DNA from 3 places in the Shewanella sp. SP2S2-6 genome. Region 3 is predicted to be linked to each of the others. Evidence: predicted binding sites of a transcription regulator. Region 3 holds the regulator's gene; each other region holds the start of a gene.
The links. Region 3 encodes sigma-54, which starts transcription at its own class of promoters, with help from an activator protein. Its sites were predicted from a motif close to GTTGGCACGNNNNTNGNNT; they were not measured.

Region 1: a site for sigma-54 is predicted at 6,092-6,110, ahead of Q4Q57_RS00830 (BON domain-containing protein). Genes of this name have one in related genera too.
Region 2: a site for sigma-54 is predicted at 6,008-6,026, ahead of Q4Q57_RS05610 (TorF family putative porin). Genes of this name have one in related genera too.

The regions. Positions count from the first base shown of each region.
Region 1 covers NZ_JAUOEQ010000001.1:200,158-207,757, reverse strand. Annotated here, with positions in the region: gene Q4Q57_RS00860 (MFS transporter) at 1-1,294, shown strand, start outside; gene Q4Q57_RS00855 (porin) at 1,386-2,429, shown strand; gene Q4Q57_RS00850 (hypothetical protein) at 2,517-3,128, shown strand; gene Q4Q57_RS00845 (histidine phosphatase family protein) at 3,178-3,768, shown strand; gene Q4Q57_RS00840 (hypothetical protein) at 3,943-4,728, shown strand; gene Q4Q57_RS00835 (DUF3224 domain-containing protein) at 4,883-5,305, shown strand; gene Q4Q57_RS00830 (BON domain-containing protein) at 5,502-6,056, opposite strand; gene Q4Q57_RS00825 (hypothetical protein) at 6,362-6,817, opposite strand; gene Q4Q57_RS00820 (sigma-54 dependent transcriptional regulator) at 7,066-7,600, shown strand, end outside.
Region 2 covers NZ_JAUOEQ010000005.1:20,831-28,430, reverse strand. Annotated here, with positions in the region: gene Q4Q57_RS05650 (GGDEF domain-containing protein) at 130-1,887, shown strand; gene Q4Q57_RS05645 (DUF3016 domain-containing protein) at 1,926-2,450, opposite strand; gene Q4Q57_RS05640 (hypothetical protein) at 2,728-3,036, shown strand; gene Q4Q57_RS05635 (hypothetical protein) at 3,172-3,486, shown strand; gene Q4Q57_RS05630 (DUF4240 domain-containing protein) at 3,499-4,008, opposite strand; gene Q4Q57_RS05625 (hypothetical protein) at 4,139-4,519, shown strand; gene Q4Q57_RS05620 (response regulator) at 4,603-5,400, shown strand; gene Q4Q57_RS05615 (HU family DNA-binding protein) at 5,560-5,832, shown strand; gene Q4Q57_RS05610 (TorF family putative porin) at 6,124-6,816, shown strand; gene rimK (30S ribosomal protein S6--L-glutamate ligase) at 6,903-7,600, opposite strand, start outside.
Region 3 covers NZ_JAUOEQ010000022.1:2,680-10,279, forward strand. Annotated here, with positions in the region: gene Q4Q57_RS14635 (molybdate ABC transporter substrate-binding protein) at 1-382, shown strand, start outside; gene mgtE (magnesium transporter) at 479-1,843, opposite strand; gene Q4Q57_RS14645 (HPr family phosphocarrier protein) at 2,184-2,459, opposite strand; gene rapZ (RNase adapter RapZ) at 2,446-3,300, opposite strand; gene ptsN (PTS IIA-like nitrogen regulatory protein PtsN) at 3,297-3,740, opposite strand; gene hpf (ribosome hibernation promoting factor) at 3,743-4,030, opposite strand; gene Q4Q57_RS14665 (RNA polymerase factor sigma-54) at 4,059-5,537, opposite strand; gene lptB (LPS export ABC transporter ATP-binding protein) at 5,645-6,376, opposite strand; gene lptA (lipopolysaccharide transport periplasmic protein LptA) at 6,373-6,927, opposite strand; gene lptC (LPS export ABC transporter periplasmic protein LptC) at 6,914-7,474, opposite strand; gene kdsC (3-deoxy-manno-octulosonate-8-phosphatase KdsC) at 7,471-7,600, opposite strand, start outside.

The DNA.
Region 1 (7,600 bases), on a different contig from region 3:
GACGCCCGAAAAAATTCGTTCAATTTATAAAAAATATCAATGGCAGGTTTTTATCGGCTTAGTGTTCGGCTATGCCATGTTTTATGTAGTACGTATGGCGTTGAGTGTGGTTAAAAAACCTATGCTCGACGCTGGTGTTGTAACCATTGAAGAATTAGGTTTGATGGGCTCAGCATTCTTCTTTACTTATGCATTTGGTAAGTTCTCAAATGGATTTTTAGCGGATTATGCTAACATTGGCCGTTTTATGTCTGTTTCCTTGATGCTTTCCTCTATTGCTTGCATGGCAATGGGAATGGGGGTTGCAGGGGTATTCTTTGTAGTACTTTGGGGGATGAATGGCTGGTTCCAATCAGTGGGTTCTGCTCCTTCATGTGTTTCAATCTTCCATTGGTACTCACCTAAACAAAGGGGCAGTGTTTATTCTATATGGGGCGGCTCACGCAATATCGGTGAAGCAATTAGCTGGATTTTAACGGCTTCATTAGTAAGCTTTTTTGGCTGGCAGATAGGCTTTATTGGGGCTGGTATTGCTGCATTTGCCGCTGCAGCTTGTATGCTCATGCTACTAAAGGATCGTCCTCGTACCTATGGTTTACCAGATCCTGCAACTGCTTATGGCGAAGAGCCTGAGTCAGTTAAAGGGCATGATCCTGTCGCTATTCGTAAAGCTCAATTGTTTGTATTAAAACAACCCGTTGTTTGGATTATTGCCTTAGCGTGTGCGGCAATGTATTCATCGCGTTATGCTATGAGTTCTTGGGCCGTGCTGTATCTGCAATCGGAAAAAAACTATTCCTTGATTGATGCGGGTGTTGCTATGTCTTCATATCCGATAGCAGGATTCTTTGGGGCTATTTTATCTGGGATTATTTCTGACAAAGTATTTAATGCGAATCGTCATATTCCGACCTTCTTATACGGTTTAGCAAATATAGTTGGTATGTGCCTACTGTTCTGGGGTTCAGAGAGTCGCACTATGGATGCCTTTGGTCTGGGCCTGATCGGTTTTTCAATCGGTGGTTTAGTCGTATTCCTTGCCGGTTTAACGGCCTGTGACTTAATGCCTAAAAATGCGGTAGGCGCAGTGAAGGGTTTCATAGGTTTGTTCTCTTACCTCGCGGCATCCCTGCAAGAAATTGTTTCTTCAAAATTAATCCTAGTTACCGAAGTGGCAGGTGTTAAGCATTATGACTTTGGTAGTGCGCAATACTTCTGGTTAGGCACTTCAATACTATCCATTGTACTCGCAGCTTCTGTATGGCGTTCTAAGAAAGTCACTATGGTCGATTGATAAGCCGAGTAGGTCATGGCGTTAATTGTCATGACCTTTGTAAAGAGTTTCTTCTTAAACCATTAATATCAAACTAAGTAAGAGAAACATAATGAAAAAAACAATTTTAACCGCTTTAGTATTTGCCATTTACTCAGCATCTGTTACAGCAGATGAATCGCCTAGTATCTATGGGCGACTTGATTTATCAGTTACCCATTCAGACTTAGGTTCAACTGTTTACAGTGGTACTAGCGGAGTGAACGTGGGCGAGAGTGGCACTTATCTTGAAAATAACTCATCCAATATTGGTCTCAAAGGTAAATCAAACATAAATGACGACATTAAAATTATCTACAAGATGGAGTTTGGCGTAAATAATATGTCTAACCGTGCCAATGATTCTAGCAAAGTATTCTCTGCAAGGAATAGCTATTTAGGTATTGAAACAGTTTATGGCTCTTTGCTTATTGGTCGAAATGATACAGTTTTTAAAACGTCAGAGGGTAAGGTTGATATTTTTGGTACAACGAATGCTGATATTAATCAATTAGTCGCTGGACAGACCAGAAGTGCTGATGGTCTGTGGTATTACTCTCCAAAGTTATTCGGTCTAGTTGATTTTAATGCCACTTACTTAATGCAAGATAATTATGGTGTCGATGACAATTTGTACGCATTAAGTATGACTAGTGGTGATAAGGAACTCAAGAATAGTCATTATTATTTAGCAGCAGCACTTAATAAAGGTATTGCGAATATCGATGCTTATCGTGCTGTTACACAAATTAAGTTAGGAGACGTTAAACTTGGTGGGATATTTCAACATACTGAGAATTTGACATTTTCCAACATGAAAGGGCACTCCTATTTTATCAATGCGACCTATGATTTATCCGGTATCACACTGAAAGCTGAGTTTGGTAAAGATCGCTCTGGATTAGGTGGCTATTTTTCTAAACTTGTTGGCCAAAATGATGAGGTGACTGATGTTGATATCAGCCAGTTTACTATTGGTATCGATAAAAAAGTGACTAAATCGACTCGAGTTTATACTCATTTTTCCGTATACGAAGGCGAATATAGATTGTCTGGCATAAAGCAAGATGTTGGCGACGATAAAGTTGTTACATTAGGTGTCCGCCACGTTTTTTAACCGCCTAAAATGTAGCCGAGTGTCGGTTGCTTTAGCTTGCTCTCGGCTAAAATTGTCGAACTTAATATAAAATTTGAGGTGATTTAATTGGCTACTATATATCTAATTAGTCAAGGGGATGCAAAATCTTTAGACGTGTACGACCTGTCTGCACCTTCTCATCATTCACTGTCTAATCTCGGAGAATTGCATGCAAATATGCTAGCAAACTCATTGAGGGATACTCGGTTTGAAATTGTATACTCTTGCACGTCACCATTATCAATAGAAACGGCTGGAATATTAAACCAGGGACGGAAAAGATCCATATCTGTGATTAAAAAGTTAGCATTGGAGGATTTTAAAGCCGATTTTGACGTTAATGGAGAATGTTTTGATTTAACCCTGTGTATTCATACTATGATGTTGCAATCCCGTGGGTTTTGCTCATCTATTTATACTCAATTAAAAATAGTAGAGAAACGTCTTTTTGAAATCATTGAAAATATTGGCATGCTATACAGTGGTAATGTGCTTATTGTATTAGAGTCTTTGATGGTTAAATTATTGACTAACTATTTCCTGACGGAACAAAATTCTGAAACACTTTGGAATACCATTCGTCCAGTAAGTTTGAGTATTTTACATTCTGATGCTAAAGGACGTCATTTGATACTGAATAATGACATTTCCCATTATCAATGCCAAAGCGTAGCTTAGCATACAACACCAAGTCTGTGTTTCAACAATATGTTTCTAGGTTCTCAAATTGATTAAAAAAACGATTTATCTATTACGTCATGGGCAGACACAATTTAACGCAGAGCTACGTTTACAGGGACGTTGTAATTCTCCTTTAACGGCACTGGGAGAGTTACAGGCACAAGCGGTTGGGGAGGTCTTGAAGCAGCATGTATACAGTGTGGATGAATGGGCATTTCATGTTAGTCCGTTAGGGCGAGCAGTACAGACCGCAGAAATTATTTGTCAACAAATTGGTTTTCCTGTTGCACGGTTACAAAAGGATGCGCGTTTAATTGAATTCGGTCTTGGTGATTGGGAACAGCAGCGCGTCCCAGATATTAAGCAATCTCAGCCTGAGTTAAGTGGCATCGTCGACTGGTATACCTATGCTCCGAATGCTGAGTCATTTACAAGTATAAGTGGGCGTCTTAAGGATTGGCTAAACGATCCTAGCATCCCTGAACGCGTCATTGTCGTTTCTCATGCTTTATCTGGGGCCGTGTTTCGCGGCATTTATGCAGATCTGGATTATCAAGCTTTATGGGCACAAGAAATGCCGCAAGATGCATTTTTTAAGCTTGACGACGGTAAGGTGATAAAAATTCAATGTCTTTAGTTATCTCGGCTAGGGATAAACTGAACTTGGCCTGACAAATTTCAAAATAGCGTCACTTTTTTACACTTTACCCACTCCGCTTTAACTCAGTATCTGTAATACTGCTCCGACATTGATTTGAAGTTGATCAGTGTTAGAAAAGCAGCGCACAAAGCGCGCGATTGGGGAGAGAAAATGAGTACGTTTGTAAAGTTAACCCTAGCGGGCACCTTAGTGATATTCGCCATACTTGCCGCGGGTATTTACCGTTTCAACATGACCAATGATGATATTTATATGGTGATGGAAGATGGTAAGGTCATGCAATACGACGAGGCTATGGCACAGGAAAAAGCGCAGGCACAGGCCAATGAGGTCGAAGTGGTGACACCGCTTGAGGTTAAGCCGGTGGCGAATGCGTCGGAAGTGATGCTTAAACTCTTTAGCTTAAATACCGCTAACCCGTTTGAAATTACCCTACCAGAGGGCGGTAAATCGGTTGCCTTGACCCATTTTATTAAGATCAAGCAAACGGAATTTGCGATGGGCGATTATCAAGATGGCGAGGTAAAAGGCCGAGTATTACTGGATTATTTGCGCATTACGCCGTTAAATTTCGATCCCGCTTTAGAGCCTGATACCCAGAGTAACGCGCCAATTCAAGATGATCCTAAAATGCAGACTATGCCCTTTGTGGCACCGTTTATTGTGACGACTCAAGGTTCGGGGGCATTTTGGTATCTTGGCTTGTTTAGCCTCGATTTTGAACACAATAATTTGAAGCATTTAGGCAGCGTCGTGCTAGGCGATCGCATTGAGGTGGACAGTATTGAACCTGTTTATCCCTTCGAAGCTCCATTCAAAATTGCCGTGACTTATCGCGATAGAGCGCCTGACCAACCTATGTCTGAAAGCCCTGAAATCGTCAAAACCTTAGAGGTGACAGTCAGTGAAACTGGCATCACTAACATAACTCAGTAGTGAGTAGTCGTGCGCAACGGGTCGGGAGTAAATGCATTATGGATCTGCGCAGGCTTGTGCTAAGTTATTTTTCGTTCCGTGTGTGATGCTTGCCGCAGCGGCAAGCATTCTCGGGTAGATAGACTTGGCATAAGGTTTTGACAAGGAGAGTGTCATGCAAGTTAGCAAAATCACTGGGAAATTTGATGTTAAGCTCACCCCAGATAGCCCCTATGCGACAGGGGTTGGCGGCGTGACGTTAGGGCGTATGGCCTTAGATAAAACCTTTTATGGTGAGCTTGAGGGCCGCAGTCAAGGTGAAATGCTCAGTGCGATGACGTCAGTCAAAGGCTCGGCTGGCTATGTGGCGATTGAACAAGTGGTTGGCAATGTATGCGGTAAGCAGGGCAGTTTCGTGCTGCAACATTTTGGCATTATGACCGATGGGCAAAACCGTTTGATCTTAGAAGTGGTTCCCCATTCTGGCGCGGGCGAGTTGCAGGGCTTAACGGGCACTATGGCCATCAGTATCGAAAATGGTCAGCATTTTTATGAGTTCCAGTTTGGCTTTGAAGCCAGCGCTGAGCCCACATTTTAGCGCAGCTTTTATTTTCCCACTTCGATTTTTGTTTTCGCAATTTAGTCTTCCTTAGTCGAGATAGAAAACCTAGCTTGATTAAATCTGATAATAGACATAAAAAAACCAGCCTAGGCTGGTTTTTTGTGACGCTTTGTTATGACTCACTTTTATAACCAATTAGATCAAATCGTTGAGTCAAGACTAACTGCTAGCATTAAGACATGTTTTTTACGACTTTGATTTTATCGACAACCTTTTTCACGTCGTCGGTATTCTCAGCAATTTTCAGCGCTAACTGACGTTCGGCATCGCTAGCAACTTCACCTTTTAAGGTGACGATACCATTGGCGACATCCACATTAATCTGGGTGCCAGAAACATCGGTTGAAAACAGTAAACGGGTTTTGACGACTGTGGCAACCTTAGAATCGGTCAACGACGCGACAACGTCACTGGTGCCTTCTTTCTCATTCATTACAGTGAGTTGGTTATCGACATCTTTTACCCCGTCTAAACTTTTGATCAGTTCAGAGGCGAGGGCTTTATCGACACTGCTTTCCACTTTACCTGTTAATGTGACGTTTCCGTCTTTCACATCGGTGATAATGTCAAAGGAATTGAGGTTAGTGTTGAGCAGTAAAGTGGTTTCAGCTTTACCATCGATCCACGCATCCTTTGCCCCGTCCTTCCAATCTTGAGCTGCGGCGACATTTAAACTGATTGAACCGACAAGTAAGGTCGCTAGTACTGATGCTGTTGTGGTTTTCATAATCATATCCTCCGTTGTTTTCTCGATGTTAGATATTGCGTGAATCGTGCCAGCTTTATTAAGTCATTGACTTAAATGATTTTAGTTGATGATTTCGATATTTTCATGTCTCAGCGATTTCCCCTAAGTCGGTCTTTTTTACCGACAAAATGTAATTTTTGCTGGTAAGCAAAGCCATCTTTAGAGCATAAAAAAACCGCACGAATAAGTGCGGTTGAGTGTGTAAGGTTTCGCGTATGCAGTAGCAAGCCGTATTAGTACAGAGACATCATATTGATGTGCACTGATGCTAACAGCTACAAGGATTAACTGGGGTTGAGTGAACTCATACCATCGCAACTGATTTGCAACCAAGCGGCACCTTCTGCGAGCTGATTGGCAAGCTGTGGCTGATGTGCTTGCCTTACCGCTTGTTTCATCTGGATTAACACTTGTTGTTCAATGGCGACAAGTGCGGCCATCGCTTGTGCCATATGGCATTGTTGCAGCAATTTGGTCACTTGAGTATAAGTCACTGGTATTGCATGACTTAGACCATGAATAGGCTCACCAGTTAGAGGGCGCAGCTGTTCAAAACGCGTCAACATTCGTTGGTGGATATTCGCTTTGGTCGAAAAAATACGCTTAAGGTTATAGTCTTCGACGTACGTCATTGCCTGATTGTAGAATGTTAGCCCTTCTTGATTGAGCTTTATTATTTCATCAATCAAACTGATATCGGCGCGGATATCAGTCTGATGTTGCACAACATTAGACTTCATGAATGCCTCCAAATGCCAGTGTTCGGCACAGTCCTGTTTAACGGTTTGGCTTAACTAATTGCGTTTCGTTCAGCTACCATGCATATTTTGTTCTCATTTTTAATGGTATGTTAACAGGCTGATTTTTAGGCTGATATTCTCGGTTACTTGCGCCATCCTCTTAGAATATCGGCAACTATTACCGTTGCTGTTGTTAAAATTTCACGACTGACATACAGTAGCCCTTCATACACAGGGAGTGGGATAGCATGGCTCGATTGACACTTTTTTATCACCTGCAGGATGTAAACGCCGAGCAAGCTATCATTGAACTCGCCGGCGCAGCCGACTTTAATAAGCTACGCAGTGTCGATGATTTACCTTGGATAGAGCAGCTTGAGGCGAACCACATTGATGTTGCCATCATTGAGCTGTCTAGCCTTAGCCGTGAGGATTATCTTGGGCTGCTGGACAATACAGCCTTGTCTAATATCGAGTTTATATTTCTCTCCGACGGTCAGCCGAACCCCAATCTTGATCAGTTAATGTCGAATTTTGCCTGTTATCATTTTCGTAAACCCTACGATATGACGTTGATCAGTGACATCTTCGCCGATTTTGCCCAGTATTTAGTCTCATCACCAATCCGGCCTCGGCCTTTTTCCAGCGAGCTAGACCAATATGGTTTGCTTGTCGGTTCCTCTGCAGCTATGCACAAGCTGTATCGTACGATACGTCGCGTTTCTGCGACCGACAGTAATGTGCTGATTATTGGTGAGAGTGGCGCAGGGAAAGAGCTCGTTG
Region 2 (7,600 bases), on a different contig from region 3:
CTTCAGCTCTTTTCATCTGCTATCCATTCAAACCCCCCGCATAGCTAACGCTAAGCGCCCTCAAAATTGTCATCATTTTGTCATTTCTAAGTCATAGACTCCGCTCACATAGACGAAGGGGCTGACGTAATGACAAGTTTAGATTTGGCTAAAGAGCTCGATAAAATAATTTCTAAAGCGGCAATCAGTCCCTTATTTCAGCCAATTTTCAATATATTAGAACATAAGATCCACGGTTTTGAAGCCTTGAGCCGCGGCCCTGAACACAGCCCGTTATACTCTCCAGTGCCGCTATTTCAGACCGCCGAGCATGAAGGCAAGTTAAGCGAGTTAGAAACCCTTTGTCGGCGCATTTCACTCGAACAATTTAAGCTGCGTCAGTTCCAAGGCAAGCTGTTTATCAATATCTCGCCCAAGGCGTTGTTAGACCCTGCGCACCCCAAGGGCATGACCTTACAGCTGTTGCAACAACTCGGCATAGCGCCATCGCAGGTGGTGATTGAGCTGTCGGAGCAATATCCCGCCGATGATATCGACTTACTTAAATCTTGCTTGAATCATTATCGCAGCCAAGGTTTTTTAACGGCCATCGATGACTTAGGCGCAGGTTATTCCGGTTTAAGGCTCTGGTCAGAATTGTCGCCCGACTATGTCAAAATTGACCGCCACTTTATCCATGAAATTGATTCGACCCCTGTCAAACAGGAGTTTGTCCGCTCGATTGTGGAGTTATGCCAAAGCTTAACCTGCAAAGTGATAGCAGAAGGGATTGAAACGCAAGAGGAATTAGCCGTACTCAAACAACTGGGTATCGTCTATTGCCAAGGCTATTTGCTAGGGCGTCCAGAAGTGCTCCCCTGCCGCGCGATGAAAGCGACCTTAGTGCCAAACAATACCCAAATTCAACCTAGATACAGCGAATCCGCCGAAAGCCTGTGCACAAATGCCATCACAGTTGCACCCACACTCAAACTCAAATTTTTAAGTGACACCTTTAGCTCGCAACCCGCACTGCAGGCGGTGGTTGTGGTCGATAATCAGTTACCGCTGGGGATTATCAGCCGCGCAACCTTACTCGAGCTTTTCAGTACGCCCTATGGTCGTGCCTTGCATGAAAATCATGCCGTAAGTGAAGTGATGGACCCGCAGGTTATCCAAATTGAAGCCAACGAACCCTTATCTACAGTGAGCCAATTGCTGACCTCAGAGACGGCCAATACAGTTGCTCAGCAGTTCATTATCCTTCGCCGTGGCAAACTACTCGGCATAGGCCACACCAAAGATTTACTGCAAAGGATCACAGAGCACAGAATTAAGATGGCCCGCCACGCGAATCCTCTGACAGACTTGCCGGGCAATGTGCCCATTCAAGAGGAATTAAAACGCCTTAAGATCCAAAAGAAACACTTTTATCTGGCCTATTTTGATTTGTGTAACTTTAAGCCCTATAACGATATTTATGGCTTTTGTCGCGGCGATGAAGTGATTTGTGAAGTGACTAATCTGTTACTGAAATATAAAAGTGACAATTGCTTTATCGGCCATGTGGGCGGCGATGACTTTGTGATTATCAGCACCTGTGAACATATGATCAGCCGTTGCCAACGAATTCTAGCGGACTTTGAAACCCATAAGCATTTGTTTTACAGCGCCGAGCATTGGCAAGCGCAAGAGATGCTCGCCGACGATAGACAAGGCGAAGCCTGCTACCATCAATTGATCAGCCTGTGCGTGGGTATCTTGCCACCAGCACTGACCTTTAACGCCAATGAACACAGCCTGTCGACCTTAAGTGCCCGGGCAAAAAAACAGGCAAAATCCGCGAATAACGGATTTTACCTGTTAGAAAATCACCTTACTATCGAAACTCAAGCGCTCAGTGCTTGAGTCTTGAGTGACCGATTTAACGATTGAAAGATTGACGATTAAAGTTGTGGGGCAATCGTCTTCTTTAACCAATCAGTCAACATTTTGGTTTCGTACATAAAAGGTTTATCAGTTAAAGATTTAATCCCATCCATGAAACCCATATCCGACAGTTTTTCATCGCCCGCAATAATCACTTTATCGTTTTCCAAAACTTGATAGGAAAAAGTCATACGCGGTGGATAGATTTCTTTAACAATGCGTAAATCATTGGCGGTCGCACCAAAGGTTGGGCGCATATCCCCCGCCAGATCAACATCGGTGATCGTCATTTCAAGCTTTTGATTCGGCTTTAAAATCTTCGCCGCTTCTTTATTGATGTTTTCTGTTAAGGTCTCAAATAAGCGCTTCTCATAGCGGGATTGGATTTCCCCCGATGATTTGATATCGCGAAAATCCTTAGGACTTTGCCAAACAATTTTAACCACCCCATCTTCGGTGACGGGATTCACTGGCGCTTCATCGGCCGCCCAAGCCGCACTGCAACTTAATACACCTGCGAGTAAAAGGGACTGAATTTTCATGTTTGCCTCCAAGGCCTAGATAACTTTCTGAGAACCACAGTACAAAATCTAACCTGAACTAGAGCTTAACGCAAAACTGATATAAGTACAGCTAATGCTGTGTAAGCTTTTGTATAAATACGTAAATTTTATCTGATAACCACAATTGACACGTATCTTTTTGTATCGAGACTGCACTAAGTAAGTGCATAGTTATCAATTTGTGAACATTTTACGCGCATAACCACAAAAAAAACGTTATCCTTCCGCTATTGTTTACATGGCTCACTTAATAAAAATGAAATTCCCCGTTGTACCTGTGTTCATTCTTATCCTGTTTACCTGCGTGGTTAGTGCGATTTGGTTTATCTCCCCGAGTGATAAAAATACCGGCCCTAAAACTTGGTCAGCCTTTATCTATAACCATGGCTATGACTCTGGAAAGTATAAAAAAACGGATAACTTTGATAGCTATGAGACCTGCCGCGATTTTGCACGCGAACAATCGGCCTTTTACGACGATGTACCTTGGGAATGTGGTTCTATGTGCCAGTTCGATACTCGCAAGCAAGGGTTTCAATGCAAAGAAATGAAGAATGAGCGCTAACTAACCGTTCAGCATAGGTTCAATATTTATACAATAAGCTAAGCCCCTCACAGTACAACTCGTTTTCTTTACCGTCTAAGGATGCACGATTTAGAACTGACGTGTTAAACGTAATTTTTAATTTGGAGCTTACCTATGAACCTAAAAACAGCTAATTTATCAAAACCTTACTCACATAAAATTGCTTTATTGGCTCTACTAACATTCGGAACTAGCATTAGTCTTTCAAGCCATGCGGCGCCATTGACCATCAGCCAACAACAGGCGGTTAACGCTCATTTTAGCAAATTGGCTCAGGCGCAATATGCGGCTGAAACCCAAATGGCTGAGCAGCTTAAGCAAGATTTTTCTCAGCAATTAACCGCACAGGAACATGAGTTTATGAATGATATCTGCCCTAAATACGGCATGACATTCGACGTGACAACCAATGCCTGTTTACGCTCATAAGCGATTGCAAGATTAAAATGGAAAACGGGCGCTGAGCTCAGGGTATTGCAGCTTTAAATCCTTGGGCTTAGTGCTAAATTTTTTCCCCGCGGGCGTCGCCTTGCCCGATGGCATAAAGGGCAATTCCTCACCGGTTCTATCTTCGTATAATTGCCCTGCAATAAGATCGTATTCATCCACAAAGGGATAAGCATAGGCATCTCGCTCTGGCCAAGCGGCTAAACGCGCTAAAGTGTCAGGCTGATTAACCACACCATCGTAGATTTCTTTGCCGAGTGAAATCAAAAAACACCTGAATTCGGCAAAGGCATATTCAGAATCACAGCCCGTAATAATGTAAGCAGCGCCCCAAACCGACCACAAATAGCTACGGCGCATCTGCTGACCAAAGATTTTATCGAAGGCTTTTAACTCTTCATTACTCAGTTCGGCGAGTTTCTGCTTCAGTGCTTGAGCCAAAGACTCCTGTGATTGCGCCGCTTCCGTACGCGTGACTAAACCCCAAAACTCAACTTCTGTCATAAACTTCACCTAATAGAATAAGCCTTTCGCAAAAGGCTTATTCTACACGATATTAAGGTTATGCTGGACTCGGATTAGGGCATTTCCTACACTTGCTCATCTTCTTCGCTACCTGTCTACATATCCATCTATGCCTAAACGTCTTATGCTACTGATCTCTTTATATTGCCTCTTCAGCATTGCCGCACTTTTACGGGCTGCGACAACGCAATCCTTTGATGTATTCACCCTAGGCGTCCTCCCTGTGCTCGTTGGCATAATGATGCGCACGCCGTGGTCGAGCTTAGTCTTGAAGATTTATATCGGCATGCAAACCTTAGGATTTTCAGCCCTAGGCATTACAGCGATTATTGCCTACCGCATTACCCCTGAAGATGTAAAAGTGGTTGTTTCTGGCCACAATATTCCTATGTTGCCGCTGACAATAAGCATTATTGTCATTTTACTCTTGCAGTATTGGATCGCATTTTCTAAGGTCACGAGTCATTATTTGACCCGTCAAACACGGTAATGGACATTTGTTGCTAAGCTGTTACTAATAGCGTAGCTTAGCGACCCAATAAAATACTTGCGACTCTTAACTTGAAGTAGACTATGAGCCATTTATCGCCCAGTGAACTATCCATTCTTTTGGTAGAACCTTCAGATATCCAGCGTCGAATAATTATTCAGCGCTTGCAACAAGAAGGTATTCTCAGCATTCAAACCGCAGAAAATATCGAAGCGGCTAAAGATATTATTGCTCGCCACAAACCCGATCTTATCGCCAGCGCCATGCATTTTGATGATGGCACCGCCATTGATCTTTTGGGTTACCTAAGGGCTAACGCGGACTGCAAAGATATTCAATTTATGCTGGTCTCGAGTGAGTGTCGCCGTGAGCAACTTGAGATATTCCGCCAATCGGGTGTGGTCGCTATCCTGCCTAAGCCCTTCAGTGCCGACCATTTAGCCACAGCCTTAAATGCCACTATCGATCTGCTCAGCCACGATGAACTCGACCTCAGTAACTTCGATGTGCAAGATGTGCGCGTATTAGTGGTCGATGATAGCCGTATGGCAAGAAATGTCATTAAACGCACTATCGGTAACTTAGGGATGAAACTGATTACCGAGGCCGAAGATGGTGCACAGGCCATAGCGTTGATGAAAAACAATATGTTCGACTTAGTCATCACTGACTACAATATGCCCAGCGTAGATGGTCTTGCGCTGACTCAATATATTCGCAGCGAAAGCCAGCAATCGCACATTCCCATCTTAATGGTATCTTCCGAAGCCAACGATACCCACCTCAGCAATGTGTCCCAAGCGGGGGTGAATGCCTTATGCGACAAGCCCTTTGAACCCAAATTGGTTAAAAAATTACTCTATCAACTGTTAGAAGAATGAAACCAGAATAAAACTTAAGTCACGAACTGAGTAAATATTCTGCGCTTTACCGAACATCCTGCGGCAGCTTAGACGCAAAAGGCTTTCCAAGCGCTGAACCTTATGGCATGTTAGGCACGCTTATTTCAAATAAATCTACGGAAAGAAGAGACAATAAAAATGAACAAAACTGAACTTATCGCCAAAATTGCAGAAAATGCCGATCTAACGAAAGTAGAAGCCGCACGCGCATTGAAGTCTTTTGAAGCAGCCATTACCGAATCAATGAAAAATGGTGACAAAATCTCCATCGTAGGCTTCGGTTCGTTTGAAACTGCGACTCGTGCTGCTCGCACTGGCCGTAACCCACAAACGGGTAAAGAAATTCAAATCGCTGAAGCGACTGTGCCTAAGTTTAAAGCGGGTAAAACCCTACGCGACAGCGTAAACTAAGCGAGAAAATTCAAAACAACGCCTCCATTGTGAGGCGTTTTTTTTTGCTTTCTTCCAGTGAAACCCTGAATATTTTTTGCACAACAAGAGTGCGCCTCTGCCCCATAAGCTGGCAAATAAAAACATTTCATTAACACTTGATATTCTAATGTATTGTTTTACATATGATTGTAATAGTGGCATGTGATTAGCAAATCCCTTCTTAGAAAAAAACCAAGATGCACTAATGACCACTGCTTACTTAAGTGCGCCAATGGTGAATCGATAAATAAGTCAATCGAGGGGATGAGCATGAAGAAATCACTGTATAGCGTTTTGGCCTTATCGACGGGAATGTTACTGGCAGGCAATGCCTTTGCAGTCGTATCAGGCAACATTGGTGGTACCTCTAATTACCTATGGCGCGGTGCGACCCAAACTAAAGATGCGGTCGCAATCCAAGGTGGGATTGACTACAGCCATGATTCTGGATTTTATGCCGGCACTTGGGCATCGAATGTGGATTTTGGTGATGATACGAGCTACGAGCTAGATCTCTACGCGGGTTATGGTGGCAATATTACCGAAGACATCAGTTACGACTTTGGCTACCTCTACTACGCCTACCCAGACGCTCCTGGCAGCATTGATTTTGGTGAACTCCATGCTGCAGTAACTTGGAAGTGGCTTGAACTGGGTTACTCCCATGTCATCAATGCCGGTGACGATGTCGCCGCCGATCCGTTAGATAATAAAGATCTCAGCTATCTTGCCGCGACTGTCTCTGTGCCTCTCACTGAAAAACTTAGCTTATCAGTGCACTATGGCTACTCAAGCGGTGATGTTGTGCAATCTTGGTTTGGCGAAGATAACTATGCCGACTATAACGTCACACTCAGTGCAGATACCAGCATGGGCACAGTGTCGTTCATGGTTTCTGATACCGATCTCACCGATGATGATGCCAAACTGGTACTCGGCTATTCCTACAGCTTTGATCTCTAAGATCTAACATTTAGGATCTTACGTCTAAGCTCTAAGCATAAAAAACGCCACCTTAAACGGTAGCGTTTTTTTAGCGTAATCAACTATTAGGCAATAATAGGTCTATTGGTTTTACGGGCAGCGACCATTTTCTCGATATATTCAACAATAGGCTCAGTCACTGAAATCCCTGTGGTTTGTTCAATCCCTTCAATGCCTGGCGCCGAATTCACCTCAAGGATCAAAGGACCACGATTAGAGCGTAAAATATCCACCCCAGCGACCACCAATCCCATCGCTTTCACCGCCGCAATCGCCATCTTACGTTCCACTGCAGTGATTTTAACCACCTCACCACAGCCACCCAAATGCAGATTAGAGCGAAAATCCCCCTCGGGACCTTGGCGCTTCATAGAGGCGATGACCTTGTCACCGACAACAAAACAACGAATATCACTGCCATTGGATTCTTTAATGTATTCCTGTACTAAGATATTCGCTTTCAGCCCCAAGAATGCTTCTATCACGCTCTCAGCAGCCGTTTTCGTCTCAGCTAATACCACGCCAATCCCTTGAGTACCTTCGAGTAACTTAATGACTAACGGAGCGCCGCCCACCATATTGATGAGGTCGGGGATATCATTTGGCTTATTGGCAAAGCCTGTCACAGGCATACCAATCCCTTTGCGGGAGAGTAATTGCAGCGCCCGTAATTTGTCCCGAGAACGCGCAATAGAGATTGAATCATTCGCCGCATACACGCCCATCATCTCGAACTGACGAACAACGGCACAACCATAAAAAG
Region 3 (7,600 bases):
GGATTATGCCTGGGCCGTTTTTGCTAAGGCAGAAGCGGTAAAACCCAATGCGAAAGCCGCGTTAGAGACCAAGGCATTGCAACTGACGGGAGGCCCTGAGAGTGCTAAACCGCCTAAAGATCGCAATCCTTATGGCTGGGTGATGGAAAACAAGCAAGCGGATATCTTTTTAACCTATTGCACTAATGCTGTGCTGGCTAAAAAAGAAGTGCCTAGTTTACAAATCATCGACTTACCGCAGGAGCTCGCCGTGGGTGCCGACTATGGTTTATTGGTTTTGCAGGACGCCAATGCTGCCGCAATGCCGTTAGCTGAGTTTATTTTATCGGCAAAAGGCCAAGCGATTCTGAGTCGTTATGGTTTTCAACCTCCGGCAAAATAGCCTTGTTTAGTTTTCCAGCGAGATAAAAAACGGCATCCTTTTTGGTGCCGTTTTTGTTATCAACTTAAACTGTAAAAGCGTTAAAGAATTAGTGCGTTAGTGCATCAGGTAGAGCGTGGCTAATCCGAGGAAGGCGAACAGACCAACCACGTCAGTGACTGTGGTTAGCACCATGCCGCCCGCGAGGGCAGGATCGATTTTAAGGCGTTTTAAAATCAATGGAATACTCGCACCTGCAAGCCCTGCTACTGTCATGTTGATCAGCATGGCGCTACCAATTAAGCCCGCCAGTGCCATATCATCCTTCCACAGCAACACGGCAACAAAGACTAAAATCGACCACATTAAGCCATTGAGAAAGCCAATCGATAATTCTTTACCGATAAGCCAACGGGCGTTGCTTTGGCCTATATGGCCTAAGGCAATACCGCGGATCACGAGCGCTAAGGTTTGATTACCGGCCACACCGCCCATGCTAGGGACAATTGTCATCAGGATGGCGATAGTGGCAAATTGCTCGATAGTGCCTTCAAACATATTGCTGACAGAGGAGGCGAGCAGTGCAGCGAACAAGTTAATCGTGAGCCAGAGTGAGCGACGTAGGGTACTTTTTAGCACTGGGCCAAAAGTATCCTCGTCATCGTCCATCCCCGCCATCCCCATCATGGAATGTTCGGCATCTTCGCGGATAACATCGACCACGTCATCGATTGTTATTCGTCCTAGCAGCTTGCCATCGCTATCAACAACGGGAGCTGATACCCAGTCATTGCGTTCGAATTTCTGCGCTACTTCACTGTCGGACATGCTCACCGGAATACTTTGGATATCGGGGTCCATGATGTTGCGAATTGTGGTGCTTGGCGCGCAAGTCAGTAGATCTGCCAGCCTGACACCGCCGAGCACTTTGTCCTGTTTATCGACCACATATAAGGTATCTGTGGTGTCTGGCAGGTTGCCCCTTTGGCGAAGATAGCGCAGCACCACATCGATATTCACATCGGGTCTTAAGGTGACTGTATCTGTGTTCATCAAGCTGCCAGCGGTCTCATCGGGATAGGATAAGGCTTGTTCAACCCGCTGGCGGTTTTGTTCTGTCATCGACTGCAACACTTGCTTGTAAACGGCATCGGGAAGACTACGCAGGATATAGGCCAGATCGTCGGTGTCCATGCTCGCCGTTGCCTTCGCAACCCGCTCAGGACTCATGCTGCGGATCAGCGGATCTTTAAGTTCTTCGCTTAACTCGTCGAGTATGTCGCCTATTTGTTCCTGATCGATAAGCTGCCACAGCACTTGTCTGGCGCTGGGTGGTGAGGATTCTAAGATCAGCGCGATATCAGAGGCGGCCATTTTTTGCAGCATGTTACGCACGTGCACAAACATGCCACTGCTAAGCGCTTGGTTTAACTGGTCGAGACTATGTCCGGTGTGATCGTTTTCTGAATTATCTACGGGCATTTGTCCTCCATAGTTGTCCGCCACTGTGCGGCAAATTGGTTCGAGAGTGCGCTGCTTGGCGCAGGGCTGAGACTTAGCGGTGACTTCGCGATAGCTATGCTTCAGTCACAGATAGAGCACTCTGGCATAGGTCATGCGTTTTACGCATAGATTAAGGCGGCTAAGACTAAGGTGAGTCAGCGGTAATGCTCGCTAGTGTAATCGCCTATGGTTCGTGTCGTCGAGCGACAAATGTGTCGCCAAGCTTTTGAAACGAGATGTGAACTGCACAAATACGCAGTGCTAAGTGTGATATGTACTAATCTGAGTGCCTGTGTGGAACGCTGAGTATGAAATCAAACTAACAGGCTTCGTCAAACTTAGCGTCGATTAAGGCACAAATGGCATCCAGAGCGGGCTCAGCATCTGGGCCTTCGGCGATAAGTTTAATGGTTTTACCCATGCCAGTCTCAAGCATCAATAAGCCAAGCACGCTGGCGGCCGATGCCTGTTTATCGCCTTGTATCAAGGTGATAGTCGCATCAAACTCGGATGCCAGTACCACCAACTTAGTGGCGGCACGGGCATGTAATCCCAGTTTGTTACAGATGGTGATCTGACGTTCAAGCTTTGGCATTATTGAGCTCTCGATGACGGGCATAAACTTTATGTTTACCGTTACTAAAGCGTTTGGCCAATTGCTCTGCGACGTAAACCGATCTGTGCTGTCCACCTGTGCAGCCAATGGCCACAGTTAAATAACTGCGATTGTTGCGCTCGAGATGCGGCAGCCAAGTTTCCAGTAAATTCTCGATTTGCCAGATGAACTTATTCACGAGTGGTTGACGATTTAAGAACTCAGCCACGGGCTCATCTAAGCCTGTCAATGGACGCAGCGCCAGTTCCCAGTGTGGGTTAGGCAGAAAGCGTACATCAAACATAAAGTCGGCTTCGGTTGGCATACCGTGCTTAAAGCCAAAGGACTCGAAGTTAATCACTAACTCTTTATCGACGCTGCCGAGCAGAATTTGTCTCACTTGATCGCTTAAATCATAGATATTCAAATTCGACGTATCTATGTAGTGATCGACCAGTTTTGACATAGGCTCGAGCAGTTTCCCTTCCAGTTTTATTGCTTCTTGCAAAGAGACTTGGCTCTTTGACAAAGGGTGCAAACGGCGGGTCTCGCTGTAACGCTTGAGCAGAATTTTATCGCTGGAATTGAGGAAGAAGCTGGTTAACTCAGTATCAGGAGGTAGGCTCGCGAGTTGCTTCACTAAGACCTTGTCCTGCTCAGGCATGTTACGCACGTCGACACTGATGGCGACGAGATCGTTACTGCCTTTGAGTTGCTCAAGCAAAGTGCCGATTAAGGGCAAGGGAAGGTTATCGACACAATAATAGCCGAGATCTTCGAGTACCCTTAGGGCGACAGATTTGCCTGAGCCTGAGCGGCCCGACACTATGACCAGTTTCATCCAGTGATTACCTGATAGAGTTCCGTTTCATCATGCGTCTTGCGTAATTGCTTTAATATTTGCTTGTCGCTCAGCTTTTCGGCCATGCAAGACAAGGTACTTAAGTGCTGCTGACATTGGTCTGCAGGCACCAGTAGTGCAAATAAAATATCAACAGGTTGCTTATCGATAGCATCGAATGCTATCGGCTCTTCACACTTAATGAGTATGGCAATGGGCTGATCTATATCGGCTAGTCGACCATGTGGAATGGCGATGCCGTTACCTATACCTGTGCTCCCCATCTTTTCGCGCGCCACTAGGCTTTCGAATATCTCTTGAGATGAGAGGGTCGGGTACTGGGCAGCGACTAAGTCGCTGATGAGTTCCAGTACCTTTTTCTTGCTGCCCGGAGTGGCGCAGGTAGTGCACTCCGGCCGCAGTATGGTACAAAGTTCCATTATTAGTGTTTTGTTAACTTCTCTTTGTGTTTAATAACCTGACGATCAAGCTTGTCAATCAGGGCGTCTATAGCGGCATACATGTCAGCATGCTCTGAAGTAGCAAAAACTTCACCACCGATAAGATTTATTCTCGCTTCGGCAATCTGTTGCATTTTCTCGACATTGAGCACAACGTGCACATTATTGATCTGTTCGAAATGGCGTTCAAGTTTTGAAAACTTTTCTTCTACATATGCGCGTAACGATTCGGTAATTTCGACATGGTGTCCACTCAGGTTTATTTGCATAGAAACGTCCTCCGATATCCACTGTAGGTTATAAACTTTTACGCTGATTAGAAGGCGGAATGAGCATAGCCTCTCGGTACTTCGCAATGGTTCTGCGGGCTACGTTGATCCCTTGTTCTGCCAGAAGTTGTGCCATCTTACTGTCGCTCAATGGTTTTTTCTGGTTTTCCGCTGCAACCAGTTTCTTAATGAAGGCTCTGATTGCTGTGGATGAGCACTCCCCACCATCGTCAGTACCGACGTGGCTAGAGAAGAAGTATTTTAGTTCAAAAAGTCCCTTAGGGGTATGCATGTATTTCTGGGTTGTCACCCGTGAGATGGTCGACTCATGCATTTCTACCGCTTCGGCAATATCGTTCAGCACCATAGGTTTCATGGCTTCTTCACCGTATTCAAAGAAACCTTGCTGATATTGGACGATACAGTTCGCCACCTTCAACAGGGTATCATTACGGCTCTCTAAACTCTTGATAAACCATTTAGCCTCTTGCAGATGACCACGAATAAATTGGCTATCGGCTTGGCTTTTAGTGCAGCGCGCCATCGAAGCATAATGTTGATTTACATTGATTTTTGGCATGCAGTCAGGATTAAGCTCAACCACCCAGCGGCCATTTTTCTTCGACACTGACACATCTGGGATGACGTATTCGTCATCGTTGGGCGTAATCAATAAACCTGGGCGAGGATTGAGGGTTTGGATAAGCGCGATGCCGTCTCTTAACTCATCCTCTTTTAATTTAGTCTTACGCATCAACAATCTAAAATCGCGGGCGGCGATCAGATCTAAATGATCTTTGATCAGCATGCGGGCGTTTTCTAGGTTGGGCGTGTCAGCGGCGAAATGCGATAGTTGGATCAACAGGCACTCGCTTAAATCGCGGGCGGCAACACCAATGGGATCAAAATGTTGAATGCGCTTGAGTACGGCTTCGACTTCGTCGAGCTCAACCTCAGAATTGCCCATGGCTTCGAGGATTTCGTCAGTGCTTTGGGTGAGATAGCCTTGATCGTCGATGGCATCAATAATGGCGGTGGCAATGGCTAAATCGGTTTCAGAAAACGGTGTGAGGTTTTTTTGCCATTCTAAGTGTTCATACAAGCCTTCACTGGTCTCACCTTGGAAGGGCATATCGTCTTCACGACTGCCGCCGGGGCCAGAATTAGGGGAGGCGGTGAACACTTCATCCCAGGTGGTGTCCATGGGGAGTTCGTCGGGCATGGATTCTTTGGTTAAGGACTCTGCCGTGTCTATGGTGGAGCTGTCTTTCTCTGGCGGCAGAGTGCTCGATTCACTGAAATCCGTATCGGAAAGCGTTTGGTTTACAGGGTCTTTAGTGGCGTCGAATTGATCCTCTTCCAGCTCGAGAAGGGGATTAGAATCTAAGGCTTGCTGGATCTCTTGCTGCAGTTCTAATGACGACAGTTGCAACAGACGAATGGCCTGTTGTAATTGTGGCGTCATGGTTAACTGTTGACCCAGTTTGAGCTGGAGTGACGCTTTCATGTTACCGCTGATCCCTACGTTATTATTGTTGGATGAGGTCGCTTGTTATCATCTTGAGTGGAGCCCAATGCTGGCACAAATTGCCTTCATTGGCTCCGCTTGATTAACTATAGCCTGAATTGTTCACCTAAGTACACAGCCCTAACTTGCTGATTGTCTAAGATCTCTGCAGGTGTTCCTTCGGCAATCAGGTTTCCGTGACTCACAATATAGGCATGTTCACACACATCTAATGTCTCGCGAACATTATGGTCGGTGATCAACACGCCAAGGCCACGACTTTTGAGCTGTTCGATAATCTTTTTAATGTCGATAACTGAAATCGGATCGACACCCGCAAAGGGTTCATCGAGCAAAATGAACTTAGGATTTGCCGCTAACGCCCGTGCAATTTCTACACGGCGACGTTCGCCACCCGACAATGACATACCTTGGCTGTCACGGATGTGGGTGATGTGGAATTCTTCGAGCAGATGCTCGAGTTGTTCTTCCCTTTGCTCTTTCTTCAATTCTTTGCGCGTTTGCAGTACGGCCATGATGTTGTCATGGACGGTCAGCTTACGGAAGATACTGGCTTCCTGCGGTAAGTAACCTATGCCTTTGCGGGCGCGCAGGTGCATAGGATCTGCGGTTAAATCATCATCGTCGATAAAGATGTGGCCTTTATCGCTTTTAACCAGACCGACGACCATGTAAAAGGTGGTGGTTTTACCCGCACCGTTTGGGCCGAGTAGTCCAACAACTTGACCTGTCTTTACCGTTAGACTGACGTCTTTAACCACTTGGCGACTCTTATAACTCTTCGCCAGATTTTGTGCTCTTAGGGTGATTTGGGTCATTTAGAGTCCTGCTTTTTCACAGGTTTATCCGCTGGCGCGTCTGGTTTGGCATCATCTTGATAGTTTTCTGGCTGAATAATAGTGATCACGCGATCGTCACCATTACCTGTGCTCTCAGCAATCAATTTTTGCTGGATGATGTTATAGCGGATCACATTACCCGTCACTTGGCTACCTGCTTGATCTAACGAAGCTTGGCCTTTCAGTGTCAGGGTACGGCTTGCCATATCGTAACGAATTTCTTTCGCGCTCGCCGAGGCTGGACGACCATCGTCTAACACTTGGCTGTAAGTTGCGGGGTTACCAGTGGCCACTAAAATTTTGCTATTTTCACCTTCGGCAGAAAATGCACGCAGTTCATTTGCTTGGATTTTTATCGAGCCTTGGGTAACTTCCACCGGACCAAAGAAGATGATCTGGTTGTTCTTGATATCTGCCGTTTGGCTCACTGCTTTGATTTTAACTTCCTGCTTTAGGTCGTCGACTTTAGCAAAGGCGCTCATGCTCATTATTAGCATTAGGCTGGCAAGTAATACGTTATTTTGCTTCATATGTTCCTACTACCTGACTGGTCAATTTCACTTCCTGCGCGTTGAGGTCGGCATAAAGGCCTTGGCCTTGAATATTAAAATCTTTCCCTGTGACGTAAATGGTACGGTCAGAGGTCATTATCATAGTATTGAGATCGAGTTCCAGATAACTGGTGGACAAGGTCTGGATCGGTTCTTCTGCGCTAATGGCATCAATAATAACATTGTTTTCGAGTACAACCTTGCCCGTTTCCTTGTTTAGCTTGCCCTGATCTGCACTGAGTTGCCATTGTGCTTTACCTTGGTCTGGATAAACAAGATAAACAGGTTGAGTAAAGTAAGTTTGATTCGTTGAATCATAATGTTCCATGTGTTTCGCCGTCACACGGCTATTGACTAGCCCTTGTTCATTGAACTCAACACTGCGCAGATCTTCAATGATGAAATCTGGGGTATTCTGATCTTTAACTCTATTATCGGTATCACCGCTGTGCTTGTTCTGCACTTGCCAATACAGCACTAATGCAGTTCCAAAAAAAGCGATAATCGCGAGTGTCACACGACTCATATACTCATTCCATGGGCCGAAGTGAATTTATTTTGACTGAGTAGCAACAGATCTGTGAGTTCACGCAGTGCACCGTGGCCGCCATTGAGCGTAGTCACAAAGTGGGCGTGCTGACGAACATAGGGA